4 regions of the Planococcus dechangensis genome follow, and region 1 is predicted to be linked to each of the others. Evidence: riboswitches for the same ligand, from Rfam matches in the RefSeq annotation. Region 1 holds a riboswitch; each other region holds the start of a gene.

Evidence for each region. Region 1 has a riboswitch for S-adenosylmethionine ahead of ACFO5U_RS10030 (O-acetylhomoserine aminocarboxypropyltransferase/cysteine synthase family protein). Riboswitches for the same ligand answer to the same signal wherever they lie in the genome.
Region 2: linked by a shared signal. The riboswitch ahead of metK (methionine adenosyltransferase) and the one ahead of ACFO5U_RS10030 (O-acetylhomoserine aminocarboxypropyltransferase/cysteine synthase family protein) in region 1 are both predicted to bind S-adenosylmethionine.
Region 3: linked by a shared signal. The riboswitch ahead of ACFO5U_RS14580 (MetQ/NlpA family ABC transporter substrate-binding protein) and the one ahead of ACFO5U_RS10030 (O-acetylhomoserine aminocarboxypropyltransferase/cysteine synthase family protein) in region 1 are both predicted to bind S-adenosylmethionine.
Region 4: linked by a shared signal. The riboswitch ahead of ACFO5U_RS15195 (transporter substrate-binding domain-containing protein) and the one ahead of ACFO5U_RS10030 (O-acetylhomoserine aminocarboxypropyltransferase/cysteine synthase family protein) in region 1 are both predicted to bind S-adenosylmethionine.

The regions. Positions count from the first base shown of each region.
Region 1 covers NZ_JBHSGL010000005.1:1,398,017-1,402,228, reverse strand. Annotated here, with positions in the region: gene ACFO5U_RS10045 (MetQ/NlpA family ABC transporter substrate-binding protein) at 1-100, opposite strand, end outside; gene ACFO5U_RS10040 (methionine ABC transporter permease) at 185-835, opposite strand; gene ACFO5U_RS10035 (methionine ABC transporter ATP-binding protein) at 825-1,856, opposite strand; SAM riboswitch class I at 1,988-2,100, opposite strand; SAM riboswitch class I at 2,288-2,403, shown strand; gene ACFO5U_RS10030 (O-acetylhomoserine aminocarboxypropyltransferase/cysteine synthase family protein) at 2,506-3,795, shown strand; gene metX (homoserine O-acetyltransferase MetX) at 3,808-4,212, shown strand, end outside.
Region 2 covers NZ_JBHSGL010000016.1:14,762-18,973, reverse strand. Annotated here, with positions in the region: gene ACFO5U_RS16455 (alpha/beta hydrolase) at 52-849, opposite strand; gene ACFO5U_RS16450 (gamma carbonic anhydrase) at 946-1,455, shown strand; gene metK (methionine adenosyltransferase) at 1,491-2,687, opposite strand; SAM riboswitch class I at 2,890-3,000, opposite strand; gene pckA (phosphoenolpyruvate carboxykinase (ATP)) at 3,239-4,212, shown strand, end outside.
Region 3 covers NZ_JBHSGL010000015.1:24,950-29,161, reverse strand. Annotated here, with positions in the region: gene ACFO5U_RS14585 (acyl-CoA dehydrogenase family protein) at 1-660, opposite strand, end outside; gene ACFO5U_RS14580 (MetQ/NlpA family ABC transporter substrate-binding protein) at 682-1,509, opposite strand; SAM riboswitch class I at 1,618-1,738, opposite strand; gene ACFO5U_RS14575 (SDR family NAD(P)-dependent oxidoreductase) at 2,345-3,100, shown strand; gene ACFO5U_RS14570 (hypothetical protein) at 3,294-4,139, opposite strand; gene ACFO5U_RS14565 (hypothetical protein) at 4,120-4,212, opposite strand, start outside.
Region 4 covers NZ_JBHSGL010000015.1:168,940-173,151, forward strand. Annotated here, with positions in the region: gene ACFO5U_RS15185 (amino acid ABC transporter ATP-binding protein) at 1-187, opposite strand, end outside; gene ACFO5U_RS15190 (amino acid ABC transporter permease) at 203-886, opposite strand; gene ACFO5U_RS15195 (transporter substrate-binding domain-containing protein) at 949-1,803, opposite strand; SAM riboswitch class I at 1,917-2,022, opposite strand; gene ACFO5U_RS15200 (hypothetical protein) at 2,403-3,557, shown strand; gene ACFO5U_RS15205 (DUF4839 domain-containing protein) at 3,941-4,212, shown strand, end outside.

The sequences.
Region 1 (4,212 bases):
GTGTGACGGTAGTAGTGCCGTCGGCGGAATCGTCGCCTCCGCATGCGGTGAGTAGAGTAGCTAAGCCGGCTGTTGCAAAAAGAGCTGTAATTTTTTTCATAATGAAATCCTCCAGTGGGTTTTAAGTTTATGGTTAGAAAGGGATTAAAATATATTCAGTAATGATGTTATTGATGTTTTCGGTTCAACTGCGACGCACACGGCGTGACATCAAGTTGCCGAGTGATTGGACACCTTGGACGAGTACGACGAGTATTGCAACCGTCAAGAACATGACCATGGTGTCGAAGCGTTGGTAGCCGTAAGTGATGGCCAAGTCTCCGAGCCCACCGCCGCCGATAGCACCAGCCATAGCGGAGGCACCGATCAAACCGACGATAGCTATGGTCAGAGCCAGGACAAGCGAGCTGAGTGCTTCCGGAATAAGAAAGCGGAAAATGATTTGCCCTGGTGATGCCCCCATTGCCTGGGCCGCTTCGATAACGCCTTTATCGACTTCGAGCAGCGAGTTTTCTATGAGTCGTGCAATGTATGGCCCTGCGTAAAACACTAAAGGTACGATGGCTGCGGCAGTTCCGATCGACGTGCCGACAATGAGCCGTGTCAATGGGATGATTGCGACCATCAAAATAATGAACGGAATCGAGCGGAATATGTTGATGACAATGTTCAATATGTTGAAGACCACTTCATTTTCCAGCAGATGCCCTTTTCTAGTGACGACGAGCAATATGCCCAGCGGCAATCCAATGACGAGTGAGAATACAAACGAAGCACCGGTCATATAAAGTGTTTCCCATAATGCTTCTAAAATTTGCGATTGATTAACCTGCATGCTGCTGAACCTCCTCTACCAGGATATTGTCGTTGCGGATCGAAGCGAGTGCACGGTCGATCTCAGCGCGAGCGCCGTCGAATTCAACGATTAAATTGCCATAAGGAATGCCTTGGAGCTCAGTGATATTACCGAACAAGACATTTAAATCGAGATTGAATTCCCGCGACACGCGCGACATGAATGGCTGGCCGACGGAAGTGCCGGTAAACTGGACGCGGTAAATCGGACGCTTTTGATCGTTTTTATAGATTTGGTCGAGTAAGGACTCGGGCAATTCATCGTTCATGACGGAGCGGACAAAGCGTTTGGTCGTTGCGTGCTGCGGTTTCGTGAAAACATCGAAGACGCTGCCTTGCTCAATCACGCGCCCTTCTTCAAGGACCGCTACTTTGTCGCAAATTTCCCGGATGACGCCCATCTCATGGGTGATGAGCAAAATGGTAATGTTGTAATCTTTATTGATGCGCCGCAGCAAGTCTAAAATCGATTGTGTCGTTTGCGGATCGAGAGCGGAAGTCGCTTCGTCGCACAAAAGAATCGAAGGGTTGGTTGCAAGCGCTCTGGCGATGCCGATTCGCTGCTTCTGGCCGCCGGACAATTGGTCCGGGTATTTTCTTGCCTGGTCAGCCAGTCCGACAAATTCAAGAAGCTCTGTAACTTTGCGGTCGATTTCCGTTTTTGGCATTTTGGCAAGCAACAGCGGCATCGCGATATTGTGATGCACCGTTTTCGAGTCGAGCAAGTTAAAATGCTGGAAAATCATGCCGATATCTTTACGGATGTCTCGGATTTTTTTAGCGGTTAAAGCGGAGATGTCTTCTCCGTGGATAAATACACGCCCGGAAGTAGGGCGTTCGAGCAAATTGACTGTCCGGATCAATGAGCTTTTCCCTGCGCCGCTAAAACCGATGACGCCGTAAATTTCACCGGTTTCAACGGTCAAGTCGATGCCATTAAGCGCATGGACTTCCTGTTTACCGGATACATATGTTTTCTTGACTGCTTCAAATTGAATCATGGTGTCCCTCCTATGGCTGCCTGTAACGATTCGAATAAATGCGAACGAACACTTTCCTGAAATAACGAAAAAGAGCCCTCTTTTTTCTTATGCACAAGAAAAAAGAAGGCTCCAATTATGAAACCATCTCATTCTCATCTTCCAAATGCTAGAGCATTTGCAGGAATTAGCACAGTTTTCGCGAATTTGCGAATCTGCTGCCGAAACGTCAAAGGGCCTGTCCCTCGGTTTCTCTGGATAAGAAAGTGATGTAAGCTATTCAATTCGTGATTCCTACTTTATTTCGAAATAAGGAAAATGTCAACCGCTTTGTGAAAAAACTTTTAGCGGAAATATCGCTTATATAGTAGTTAAAATTTTTCGACAAATACACTTGACTTTAAACGGCTATGTCCTCTATACTTTTCCACAAGCAAAAAAATAGTTTCATACTCTTATCACGAGTGGCGGAGGGAATAGGCCCTGCGATGCCCGGCAACCAACAGACAACCGTCTGGAAAGGTGCTAAATCCTACAGTACTGCATGTGCAGCGCTGAAAGATGAGAGGAGGTAAATCCGTATATGACGGCCCTCTTCTTTCTGAAGAGGGTCTTTTCTATGTCCTCCTCACCTTTTACAAAAATTATAAAAAATCAGGAGGAACTCACAATGACAAATTTTAAACCCGAAACACTCTTATTGCACGGCGGACAGGAACCAGATCAAGTAACAGGTTCGCGTGGAGTTCCAGTCCATAAAACAACTTCCTATGTCTTTAAAGATACAGAGCACGCACAAAACTTATTCGGTTTGAAAGAAACTGGCAATATCTACTCACGTATCATGAACCCTACTGTAGATGTATTCGAACAGCGCGTCGCCTTGCTTGAAGGCGGCACAGCGGCAGTCGCTCTATCATCGGGCATGGCAGCAATCGCATTTTCGGTATTGAACGTTGCGGAAGCCGGAGATGAAATCGTCGCCGATAGCAATCTATATGGAGGCACCTATAATCTATTCGCTAACACATTGCCGCGCTACGGTATTACGACAAAGTTCGTCGATGCGACCGACCCGGAAAATTTCCGTGCTGCAATTACCGACAAGACAAAAGCTTTCTTCGGTGAAATCATCGGAAATCCGAGCCTGAACGTATTTGATGTTGAACGCGTCGCACAAATCGGCCATGAAAACGGTATTCCGCTATTGATCGATAACACATTCGCTTCACCGTTCGTCAGCAACCCGATCGAATTCGGTGCAGATGTGGTCATCCATTCGGCAACAAAATGGATCGGAGGGCACGGCACGACCATCGGCGGTGTCGCTGTAGATGCGGGCCGCTTCAACTGGGACAACCCGCGCTTCCCGAACTACACACAACCGGATGAATCCTACCACGGTATCCGCTTCGGTATCGATGTTCCGGACGCTGCGTTTGCGACGAAACTGCGCGTTCAATTATTGCGCGATTTCGGGCCGACTCTCAGCGCAGACAGCGCACATGCACTGCTGCAGGGGCTTGAAACTTTACACTTGCGCATCCCGCGCCATGCAAGCAATGCACAAAAGGTAGCGGAATATTTGAAAGACCATCCTCAAGTGGAATGGGTCAACTACCTTGGATTCGAAGATCATCCTTCAAGTGAACTTGCGAAGAAATACTTGAAAAACAGCTACGGTTCGATCGTCAACTTTGGCATCAAAGGGGGAAGAGATGCCGGTCGTAAAGTGATTGATGGAGTCAACCTGTGGTCTCATGTGGCGAATGTCGGCGATGCCAAATCGCTGATCATCCACCCGGCTTCGACGACGCACCAGCAATTGACGGCAGAAGAACTGAAAAACAGCGGGGTTACAGAAGAATTGATCCGTTTGTCAGTCGGTTTGGAAAATCACGAAGATTTGATCGCTGATTTGGAACAAGCCATCCAAGTAGCGATACTCACAAACGCGTAAGGAGGGATTCGAATGACGACAGTATCCATCGGCCGGCTGACGCTGGAATCGAACGATAGTTTACCTGAAGTGGAATTGGCATATGAGCATGTCGGCAATAAAACGGCGCCGGCGATTCTGATTTGCCACGCATTGACAGGCGACCAATATGCAGTCGGCACTTCAGTGCAGCCAGGCTGGTGGGCAGGGCTTATCGGTCCCGGCAAAGCGGTGGATACCGACTTGTTCCAAGTCATTACCTTTAATGTGCTTGGCGGATGCAATGGTTCGACGGGCCCGTCATCGATCAATCCCGAAACAGGGCATCCTTACCGTGCAGCGTTTCCTGAGCTGACAATCCGTGATATGGTCAAAGCAGAGCGCAAGGCGCTGGAAGCTTTGGGCATCGATCATCTGGCAGCCGTCATTGGCGGATCA
Region 2 (4,212 bases), on a different contig from region 1:
CATGAATACTTTATCAATGTGAGGATTCGAATTATACTTTCAAGCTTCAAGTTATTCCCTGTTTTTCTCTATTAGTAAATCAGTTACCGATCGGGCAAATTGCAAACTTTGTTGAAAGACCGCTTCTTGCTCCGGCTCCTGGAACAAATCGTGGTAACAAAAATCCCATTCCTTAAAATGGAATTCCGACAACTTTTGCTGATGCAACCAACTTCTGCTGGCGGACGATTTAGTGATCAAATCCCGCTTGCCGATATGGAGCATCAACGGAATGTCCGGTATACGCGTTTGTGCAGCTAGCTCCATATAACTTTGCAATTGTTTCCACCAAGCAGGCGTGCTGACTGAATTTATCGCTGTGCTCGCTTGGTGCCCGTCCTGGAATTTACGGCGCGTCAAATAGCTGAGCTCAAGGCCATGGTCGACTGTGCGTTTTCTTGTCAGCTTGCTGATTCCAGAAAATGCGAGTGATTGCTTTATTGGCATTTTCTTCAATTCGAACCACGGAGATGTCAAAATAGCCGCAGACACCGGATGGCGATTAGCGACTAGTGCCTGAATGGCTATGGCTGCCCCTAATCCGTGGCCAACCAACACAATCGGCAAGGAACTTTCAGCCGCTAAGCGCAGCAATTCGGCAGCCATTTTATCATATTCAAAAAAGTGCTCCCTATGCACTCCATCTTGCGCAGCATGTATACCATGACCCGGCAAATCTCCCATATAGACATCAAAACCACTCGTTCGCCATTTCTCGATTTGCCACGCATAGCGCCGGTGCTCTTCGTACGCACTATGGATCAATACCGCTACACCTCTTGCTTCCCCTTCCGCTTGCCATTTCCACATACCAGCGCCCCCTTAAGGCTTGTTCAATTGACCTTTTCGTTTGTTTTGATAGGATTAGAACTAATTACATCTTATCAATGATAAAGGAGCTTTGCCATGATTTATCCATATAAAGACAAATCACCAAAAATTGACAAAACGGTATTTATCGCGGATTATGCCACTGTGACAGGGGATGTGACGATCGGTGAGAACTCTTCTGTTTGGTTCAATACAGTCATCCGCGGCGATGTCGCACCGACCATCATCGGGAAAAACACCAATATCCAAGACTTGTCGATGCTTCATCAAAGCCCAAACAATCCACTCGTTTTGGAAGATGACGTAACAATCGGCCATCAAGTGACGCTCCACAGCTGCACAGTCAAAAAAGGCGCTCTCGTCGGCATGGGGTCGGTCATTTTGGACGGTGCAGAAATCGGGGAAGGCGCATTTATCGGAGCTGGCAGCCTTGTCGCACAAGGCAAAAAGATACCGCCCGGTACACTCGCGTTTGGCCGGCCCGCCAAAGTGGTCCGGGAACTGAATGAGACGGACAAAAAGGACATGGAACGCATTGTCCGGGAGTACGCGGAAAAAGCCGCCTATTACAAATCGCTACAATAGAAAAAAGCAGGCGGATATTTTCCGCCTGCTTTTTCTTATGCGTTTGCCTGTTGTTTCAAAGCTTCCACTTTGTCAGTGCGTTCCCACGGAAGGTCAACATCGGTACGGCCGAAGTGGCCATAAGCCGCTGTCTGCTTGTAGATCGGGCGGCGCAGGTCAAGCATTTTGATGATTCCTGCCGGGCGCAAATCAAAGTTCGCACGTACAAGTTCAATCAATTTTTCCTCGCTCACTGTACCTGTCCCGAATGTGTCGACAGCAATCGATACAGGGTGTGCAACACCGATCGCGTATGCGAGCTGAACTTCGCACTTATCTGCGAGGCCTGCAGCGACAATGTTTTTTGCAACATAACGTGCAGCATATGCACCGGAACGGTCAACTTTCGTTGCGTCTTTCCCGGAGAATGCACCGCCGCCGTGTCTTGCATAGCCGCCGTAAGTATCCACAATGATTTTGCGGCCAGTAAGACCCGCATCCCCTTGTGGCCCGCCGATAACAAAGCGGCCTGTCGGGTTGATAAAGTATTTCGTCTCGGCATCCAAAAGCTCTGCCGGTACGACTTCATTGATGACGTATTCTTTCAAATTGCGCTGGATTTGCTCTAGGCTGACTTCAGGATGGTGCTGAGTGGAGATGACGATCGTATCCACACGCAGCGGTTTGTTGTTTTCATCGTATTCGATTGTAACTTGTGTTTTACCGTCCGGACGCAAGTATGGCAAAATTTCTTCCTTGCGCACTTCCGCCAAGCGGCGTGCGAGTTTATGCGCCAAGCTGATCGGCAACGGCATCAACTCTTCTGTTTCGTTTGAAGCATAGCCGAACATCAAGCCTTGATCGCCCGCACCGATTTCGTCCAATTCCTTGTCGGTCATCTGGCCTTCACGGGCTTCAAGCGCCACGTTGACGCCGGCAGCGATATCGGGTGACTGTTCATCGATCGCTGTCAAGACTGCGCTCGTCTCAGAGTCGAAACCGTATTTCGCACGCGTATAGCCGATTTCTTTCACGGTCTGGCGGACAACTTTCGGAATATCCACGTATGTGGAAGTAGTGATCTCACCCGCTACCAATACAAGTCCTGTTGTCACGGTCGTTTCGCACGCAACACGCGCATTTGGGTCTTCTGTTAGGATCGCATCCAAGATTGCGTCTGAAATTTGGTCGCAAATCTTATCGGGATGTCCTTCTGTTACTGATTCTGATGTGAATAATCGACGGTTTGTCAAAAAAAGCTCCTCCTTATATCCTGCGAGATTGCTCTCGAAATTGATACGGTACTCATTTTCCCATGTCAAGTCCGTTTCCATGAATGGAATTGAACTTCCAGCTTTTTCAGCCTGCACACGAGGATTAAGGGCATTCCATAAAAAAATCCCTTCGCTCATCTAATTCAATGAGGAAAGGAATAATCATCATAAGCACCTTTCACTCTTATCGTCCAAGGCTTTCACCTTGCTTCAGGTTGGGCACCATCGCTGCAAAAGCAGCAGGTTGCCGGGTTTCATTGGGCCTGCACCCTCCACCAGCTCGGAATAAGAGTATCCGTTCAATTTCCCATCTTACGGAATGCCGCAACTGCTGTCAACGATTTTAGAACAAACAATTGACAGACTTTTATATGTATCCATCTTTCTTCTATAAAAATATGCACAAATCACGAACATTGAAAGATTTATGGTTATTAGTATAGACTAATCATCTTAATGTGTTATACTAATGTTCGAATATACAACTACCCCATCTTTATGGGAATACACGAAAAGGCAGGTACCTATATATGACTTCAGTGAACTTTGCAAATGATTTGAAAGAGCTTTTGAGCGGCTCAAACATTAACATGCAGCTGTCCGTTCCACAATTGGTGGAAGCTGCAACATCCCGTGGAGAGGCTGTTTTGACACGCGAAGGCGCTGTAAAAGCTGAAACCGGAAAATACACCGGCCGTTCGCCTAAAGACAAGTATATGGTAGAAGAGGCGATTTCGAAAGACAAAATTGATTGGGGCAACGTCAACCGCCCGATCTCTTCTGAAATCTTTGAAAACCTATATGCTAAAGTCATTAATCATTTGAAGCAAAAAGATGCACTGTTTGTCTTCAAAGGCTTTGCTGGGGCAGACCCTGAGTCACGTCTTGCGATTCAAACAATCAATGAATACGCATGGCATAACCTTTTCGCACACCAATTGTTCATCCGCCCGACCGCTGAAGAATTGGCTGCACACGAACCTGAATTCACTGTTGTCTACGCTCCGAGTTTCCAAGCGGACCCGGCGGTTGATGGCACGGATTCTGAAACTTTTATTATCGTTTCGATGGAAAAGAAAATCATTTTGATCGGCGGCACTGAATACGCAGGCGAAATGAAGAAATCCATCTTCTCGATCATGAACTATATCCTTCCTGAACGCGGCATTTTGCCGATGCACTGTTCCGCAAACGTTGGACAAGACGGCGATGTCACATTATTCTTCGGCTTATCTGGTACAGGTAAAACAACTTTGTCAGCTGACGAAGATCGCAAGTTGATCGGTGACGATGAGCACGGCTGGTCCGATAACGGCGTTTTCAATATCGAAGGCGGCTGCTACGCCAAAACTATCAATTTGTCCCGTGAAAACGAACCGCAGATTTTCGATGCTATCCGCTTTGGTTCTGTACTCGAGAATGTAGTCGTTGATGAAGATACACGCATTCCGGATTACGACGACGGTTCATTGACTGAAAACACACGCGCCGCTTATCCGATTGA
Region 3 (4,212 bases), on a different contig from region 1:
TTCCTCAACTCGGACATTTGTCAACACCAAGTCATGGCTGCCGGTGCCGGTCATCGCCACGCTGTCCCAAGTTTCGTCGATCTCTACACCTTCAGCCGACCGCGGAATGAGGAAGTAGCCGACTTCACCGGTCTCTTCAATCACAGCGGTCACGTTGAAGTAATCCAACACTGGCGCCATCGACGTAAACGACTTGCGCCCGTCGATAACCCAAGCCCCACCTTCTTTTCTGGCTTTTGTAGACGGTTTTCCGCCTCTCGTCGGGCTGCCGGTCTGCTTTTCGGTCGCGCAATTATTGATCAACGCACCACGGGCTTTGATATCGTCGAACAAGGCCACAAGCACCGATTCGTCCCATTTACCGGTCTCGCCTAAATCTTGAACGATGCCCATATGCCAGCCAATCGACAAACCGGTCGACCCGTCCGCACGGCTGATCGCTTCCTGGTAGCGCAGCATCTCCGACAAGGAAATCCCCGCTCCGCCGTATGCTTTCGGAATCGTCAACGCCGGATAATTGATTGCTTTCAGTTCGTTGAAATTTTCGAATGGAAAATTTCGTTCCAAGTCGTTGCGCGCCGCCCGCTCCGTAAAAGGCGCGACGGTTTCGTTCAATATGTCCATGCGTTCTTCAAATGTTTTCGCTTTTAGGATATCCATCATTCTTCACCTTTCTCCTATCTATTGCGTCCATTCCTCCGTCAAAATAAAGCCGTCGTACTGCTCATTCGACTCGATATATTCCTGGAATTCCTCGGATTCGTAAGCTTCTTTCAAATCTTTCGCCCACTCGGTATCCGCATTTTCTTCCTCGATCGTCACCACGATGCGGTGCTGTTCCGGCGTGTTCTCGATTTTCAAGGCATCGGTAATCTTGCGGTCCGGCGCATTGGCAATATAATTGCCGTTAACGACGCCAAAGTCGATGTCCTGCAGCGACACCAGGATTTGCGCCGGGTCCAAGACTTTCAAGTCCAAGTCATAATCAGCGCTTTCCACTGCGTTCAAATTAAAATCCGTCACGCCTGCGCCGTCCGACACCGTCACCCAGCCCAATTCTTCCAAGATACGCACTGCGCGCTCCTGATTGACCGGATCATTCGGCAAGCCGACAGTCGAGCCGTCCTTCACCTCATCCAAAGATTGATGATGCTCGGAATACAAGCCTTGAGGCGCACTTGGCACAAACGCGATGCCCGTCATGCCCATGCCCAGTTCCTCGTTGATCCCTTCCATATACGCCGTGCTCTGGAAAATGCTCGCATCGATCGAGCCTTCCTGCATCGCCGGGTTCAACTGCATGTTTTGGGAAAAAGTTGTTGTATCCACTTTATACCCCTTCTCCTCCAAAATAGGCAAAATCCCTTCCTTGAATTGCTGCTCATACGTCCCGACGCCAAAGCCGACACGCACTTCTTTCTTGTCTTCCCCAGAAGCTTCCCCGCTATCGCCACATGCTGCAAGTAATAAACCCGAAATCCCGAGCACTCCGATCCACTGTTTGTTCATCTGCCATCTCTCCTTAGTCTTTTTCATTTTGAATGAAATGCTATCAACTTGCGGCCCAATAGAAAAAGCCCCTCTTCATAAAAAGAAGAGAGACTCACCGTCCGGCTCTTCTCATCTCTCAAATGCATAGCAGCACCTGCTGGATTTGGCACAGTTTCAAATTGGACATCCAATCTGTTCCGCTGCCGAAGCTTCAAAGGGCCAGTCCCTCCACTTCTCTGGATAAGAAATTATGTACTCAGTGTTAATGCCGAGTAATTTGATATGATTAATACAATAGCAGAGCTTTGATTTTATGGCAATAGCTTGTTTAGAGATCAATTCATTAAAAAACTCCTTTTCACAGAGTAGAAAGAGTTTTACGCTGTCGAGAAAGTTAAGAAGTCGTATTTTCCGAAGCTTATCGCTCGCTTTCCGTGGGCTCGCGCCCAAGCCTCCTCAGTCGCGGTGCGCCTTGCGGGGTCTCGGTCGTCTCGCTGATCCACTGGAGTCGAGCGAACGCTTCTCCAAATACTAAAATAATCCATTGATTTTGATTGTAGAAAAGGTGATCACCTTTTCGATTCATTGTGGATCACGGAATTCATCCGCCTATACAGCATACCCAGCCTGAAGAGATTCTATTAGATATATAATTATTATCATTACTTCTTATCACTTTGCTAGGAGGAAAATAGTGTATAATTTTCATTTAAGAACTCTCATAATTCCAAATACTTCAAGAAATTTCTAGTTTATAAAATGCTTTTTCTCCCACTTCAAGAGCCAGCACAATTTCATGAGAGTTTCATTGTTACTGTACACTTACTACATTCATTTCAATGGAGGGATTCACATGAAGCACACAGTTATCACAGGCGCCAGCTCAGGAATCGGATATGAAGCTGCACTGGCTTTCGCAGCACGCGGCAAAAACCTTATTCTTGTGGCAAGAAGGGAAAACGAGCTCAATAATCTTAAAGAGAGCATTCAACGTATGAACCCGGATCTGGACGTCATCATCAAGAGGGCAGACCTATCTGAAAGTGAGCAAGTCCATACGCTATACGAAAGTCTTAAAGAATACGATATTGAAACCTTTGTTAACAACGCCGGCTTCGGAAACAGTGCAACTGTCGCTGAACAGGATGTAAATAAAACCGAAAAAATGCTGCGCGTAAATGTAGAAGCACTCACCACGCTTTCCACTCTTTATGCACACGACTATACTGACCGGGAAGGCGCGCAGCTCATCAACGTATCATCTGACTTAGGCTACAGAATCGTGCCAAATGCCGTTACATATGCTGCGACCAAGTTTTACGTGAGCGCATTTACAGAAGGACTTGCCCAGGAATTGCAGGATAACGGTGCACTCATGAAAGTAAAAATACTCGCGCCATCTATGACCGAAACCGAATTCGTGAAAACTGCACGGGAACTTGATGACTTCAGCTATAGCGACAATGTGCAGAAGTTCCACACCGCAAAAGAGATGGCACAGTTTATGCTGGAGCTTTATGATAGTGAGCAGGTTCTCGGGAAGGTGAATAGTGAGAGCTATGAGTTTGAGTTGATGGATCCGGTTTTTCAGTATACTTCGAGGAAGTAGGATCCCTATAGTTCCAATATCAAAAAAATCCCTTCTCACACAATGTGAGAAGGGATTTTTCTAAATGGGCTGATGACTTACATCATGCCGCCCATTGAAGAGTGGCTATTATAGCCTTGTATGGTGTATTGAAAACCTTGTTATATAGAAGGTTTTCATTTTTTATTCGCATAGCTTTTTATAGAAAATCATTTCATTGTTGCCGGATTGTTGCCTTTTGAAATAGTTCGCTGAAAGTTTTGTTGTCAATTTTCTCTCTAATAACCTCTAACAAATTAACTGTTTTAAAATCATCGTATCGCGATGGAAGAACCCTTTTGTGTTCTTTCAATGATATCAACACTTTAGTTACTTTAATGTTATCATTTTTGTTTGATTTATATCTGGATAAAGTGTCATCTATATAAATCATATAATTAATTTTTTTCAAGAAGTTTTTCCCGGAGTCTTTAGTAGGATACCCCCCTTTTAAAGCATTAATGTGGTTATCAAGAGTTGCTTTGCATTCTATCAATTTGATTTCCACACCTTTTTCATGCACTTTAACTACATCGATCAAACAGCCTTGACCAGCAAAAGACTTTTCTATAAGTTTCTTTCTCTTATGTTGGAAAATAGGTTCATGATAAATCTTACTTTCAGTATCTTTTTCTAAATGAACAGTTAAATACTCTAGCAGTTCACCTCTAAAACTGTGGAATTCTCTTAACCCTTTACTGTAAATCTTATAAATGTTATTTGTTATAACATTTTTAGTTCTTGAAATCACAGAAACTTCGCTATTAATTTCAGCTTCCTCAATAAACGAATCTAATTCTTCTAAGAACATATTTTTAGGAATCGTTCTTGTTAAGTCTATTTCTTGCAGAAAAGAAACTATACCTTCGATAAGTATTGGAAAATGTTCTTTAGTTGCTAATTTCTTTTTGTGCATGTTGAAGTATCTAAAAGGAGATTTATTACTCAATTCCTCAAAGCTTGTCACATTGACATTTTTAATTCTTAAATTAGAAAACTTTTCATTCCTCTTTTTGCGCATTTTCTAAAAACCCATATGGAATATTTAATGGTGGTATTCCCACTTCATTAGAAAAGTCTAGAAGACCTTTGTT
Region 4 (4,212 bases), on a different contig from region 1:
CATCTTTAATTTGAAGCGAACCCGAGGATGGCGATTCCAATAAATTTAAGCATCGTAGCAATGTAGTTTTTCCGGAGCCGGAAGGGCCGATGATGCTGATAACTTCCCCTTGCGCGATTTCAAGGGAGATGGACTTCAACACTTCGTTGTCATTGAATTTCTTGCTGAGTTTATCGACTTTAATCATTTCCCAATCCTCCGATCACGCGTTGACATAACGGTTTGCTTTTTTCTCTAAATAATCCTGCAGGACGGTAACGACTGAGCAAATCGCCCAGTAAATGAGTGCCACCAAAATATACAAAGTTAGGCTTTCGTACGTTTGTCCGACGACGACCTTGGCCCGGTAAAACATCTCGGATACCGTAATGACCATCGCAAGCGAGGTGCCTTTGATGATATCCATAAAAACACTTGATAGAGGAGGCAGTGCAATGCGCGTCCCTTGCGGCAAAATGATGCGGCGCATTGTTTGCCAGTATGTCATTCTCAATGTTTCCGCAGCTTCCCATTGGCCTTTCGCCACAGACGAGATGGCTGACCGGATTACTTCTGCTGTGTAAGCGGAAAAGTGGACGCTGATGCCGATGATAGCGGCCGTCAATGGTTGCATATCGATGCCAATCATTGGGAACCCAAAATAGAGAATGAATAAAAGGACGAGGAGCGGGGTTCCGCGCATGAATGAGATGAATAGGCGCGCCGGATATGAAACTAATTTTAGTTTGTTCATGCGGGCTAAGGCGACAAACAATCCAAGAACAAGAGCGAGCACCATGCTCACAATTGCAATCAGCAAAGTATACCAGGCTCCCTCTAAGATGAAGGGAAGGGCATCTATTGCCACTTCTAAATTAAAAAGATATTCCCATTTAAACTCGGACATATACTGACTCCTTTAACTGCATATGATAGAAAAAAGAGGAATCAAAGGATTCCCCTTGTGGATTATTCAACGTCTACCGGTTCTGTCACATCGGCACCTAAAAATTCGAGTGCGATTTCTGTGACGGTACCATCTTCGATTAGTTCTGTAAGCGCGTCATCAAGTTTTTCTTTTAATTCAGGGCTGTCTTTTTGCAAGACCAAGCCGCTGCTGTTAGGTAAAAACTTCACGTTTTCCGCGAGCTTTAACCCAGGCTTGTCGAATTGTTCAAGTGCTTGAATCAATACTAAATAATCATTCAGTGTCGCATCTACGCGTCCTTGAACGATTTCAGGGAGCACGGTATCCGATCCTGTGTAGACGATGACTTCGGCGCCTTGCTCTTTGGCATAATCTGAATAATTGCTCGTTGCAGCGCCGCCGACTTTTTTGCCTTCCAAATCATCTACTGTATCGATTTCCGAGTTATCGCTTTCCCGGACGAGTGCGGATCCATATGAGTGCTTCACAGGTACTGTGAAATCAAATTTCTCCAGGCGTTCTTCCGTAATGGAAAAATCATTGGCTGCCACATCGATCTGGTTGTTTCGCAGTGCAGGAAGGAGGCCGTCAAACTCCATCGTTTTAAATTCGACTTCGAGTCCAAGCTTATCTCCGAGTGCACGCACGACTTCCACATCAAAGCCGGTCAGTTCTTTTGTTGTTTCATCAAAATAAGTGACTGGGAAATATAAGCCTTCCGTACCGACGACCAATTTGCCTGATTCTTCGATTCGTTCCCAAGAATTCTGTTCACCTGACTCGCTTGCTTCAGAAGCATTTGCGGAACTGTCGGCATCCTCGCTTCCGCAAGCGGCCGCGATCAACGCTGTTGCTAAAATCAGTACGAAAAGTAAAAGCTGTTTTGATTTTTCCATATGTATGGCACCATCCTTTTTGATATTAGCGCAACAGCAATAATTCCTCATGAACCCAACAAAAAAACCTCTTCAATAAGAAGAGGTTGGCATCTCGAAAAAGAATACATCTCTTCTTATCTCTCAAGCATTTTGCTTGTTGGACTTGGCACAGTACTCAAAAATGAGTCCGCTGCCGAGGCTTCGCAGGGCCAATCCCTCCACCTCTCATGATAAGAACGTATTAACTATTCAGCTATGTTTAAAACCATAACACCCCTGGAAATATACGTCAATATGTATTCCTATGAAATTAGTTGGTTTTATTGGGTGATAACTTACCCCCTTACCTGAAAACCCTTATAAAAAGTTTGAATTCAAATCAAACAGTTGCTATTTAGTATAAGAAAGCGAAATCGGTAAAACCAATATATCTTATATGCTTTTTGAAGATTATCTAATAGTAGAATGTATAAAAACATTTTAATTACAGATACAGCAGGTTTTAATAAAATCTGCTTTTTGACTTGGAATTTTAGCAGATCCGACTTCTGGAGACATATGCTATGATTAAATTGATTGTATAATATATCCATTTAAGAGCAGGAAGGAACGTTGATATGGATTTTAAATCAAAAATTATGGAGGCTGTTACAGCAGCTGAAGCAGAAATTAAAAAGCTGATGTCTGAACATGAAAAAACCGTTAAACGTCAACAAGAAGAAATAATAGAGCTTCAAAAATACAAAGAGAAAAAAGAAGAAATAGAACATCAACAAAAAGAAAAAATAGAGAGTCAGCAAAAAGCAATTGATGAGTTAAGGGAGAAACTTAAAGTAAGCGAAGAAGAAGGTGTAGTGCTTCAAGGCCGATTGGAAATAGCGACAGCTAATAGTAAGAAAGAATCTTCGCCTCGAAATACCAAGCACTCTGAAGAAAAAAAGCCCTTAGCAAAAGCATCTTTAAATCCAGTTGAGAATAGCACTAAAGAAAATGAATGGGAAAAAACATTAATGCAAGTAAGAAATGATTTGAAAGCAGCAACTGAAAAGAAAAAACGGGAAAAATCTTATTATGAAAACTCAACTTCTAGCCTTCCGTCAGCTATGAACGACCTTGCTTCTTTAAACGACTCCTTAAAACCGACTATTTATCGTTATAAAATAAATATTGTAGATTACTCAACTCTTGAACAATTTATTCGAAAATATAACTTAGTCGAGAGAGAAGCCATATTGCCACTTTATGAAACTAAAAATTCACGTGAAGTTTACCTATACACAGAAGTAGAAACCATTTTTATTGATTTATTGAATAAAGAATTGTATATGGTTGACGAAGAGTTTAATAAGCTGCAGAAACGATACTCGCCATTAGTGATTAAGTATCGACAGTTTTCAAATATAAAGCATTTTGAAACTCAAACCAAAGATACTAAAAAGGCTGAAATTCAGCCCACTTCAAATGTTATAGAAAAACCATCATCATATGCCCCGACTAAAGATACTTTATTCAGTGAACAAAGCGAATTGAATAAAATGGGCTACCGAATCAGTGGTGCTACTAGAAGTGAAAGGTGGAATGTTCTTAATAGAGCAGTCCCCGAGTTAGGACTTAGAAAAGTAGTTAGTATCATCAGTGCAAATATTAGGATAAGAAAAAAGCAATCAAATGGAGAACTGAAATATCAACATGCCATTGCAGAATGGGAATACGATCTGAGTCGTCTAAAGGGGAAGTATTACCACGGCGAATTCAAATGGCCAGAAGTTTAAAAATTATTCTCATGATAAACCAATCAGTTCGTTCATTCGAGAACAATTTGTTTGGTTTTTTTGTATGCCAATGGTTATCTGGAAAATTCATTTACATTTAATTAAATATGATGAAATGTATCGAAGTTGATCTACTCAATTTTTAAAATGACAGAATGCATATATATAAACAATAAGTGACTTTTAACTTGATAAATACTTTCGAGATTGGATTAAGTTTGAAGTTTAATAGTGTATAAAATTATGGTGAAAATCAAGTGAAAAATAACAACAGTAACTTAAAAGAAAGTAATAAATATTTTAGTGAACAATAAGACTAGAGTGTTATAATATTTTAAAAAACAAATGTTAATTTTATACATTTAAGAAAAAGGAGGATTACTATGAAGAAAATATTGATGTTCCTAGTCTTGGCAGTTGCAATTGCTACTATTACAGCTTGTACTGATGAAGAAAATCCTAACGTACTAAAGGTAGGCAAGTCTTCTGATGAACTCGGGGGAGAAAATTATGAGACAGTCATATCTGAATTGGAACAAACAGGCTTTACCAATATTGAAACTAAAGTATTAGATGATTTAATTACTGGTTGGCTAACCGAAGATGGAGAAATTGAAAAAATAGAGATTGATGGAGATACAGATTTTAGCGCAAA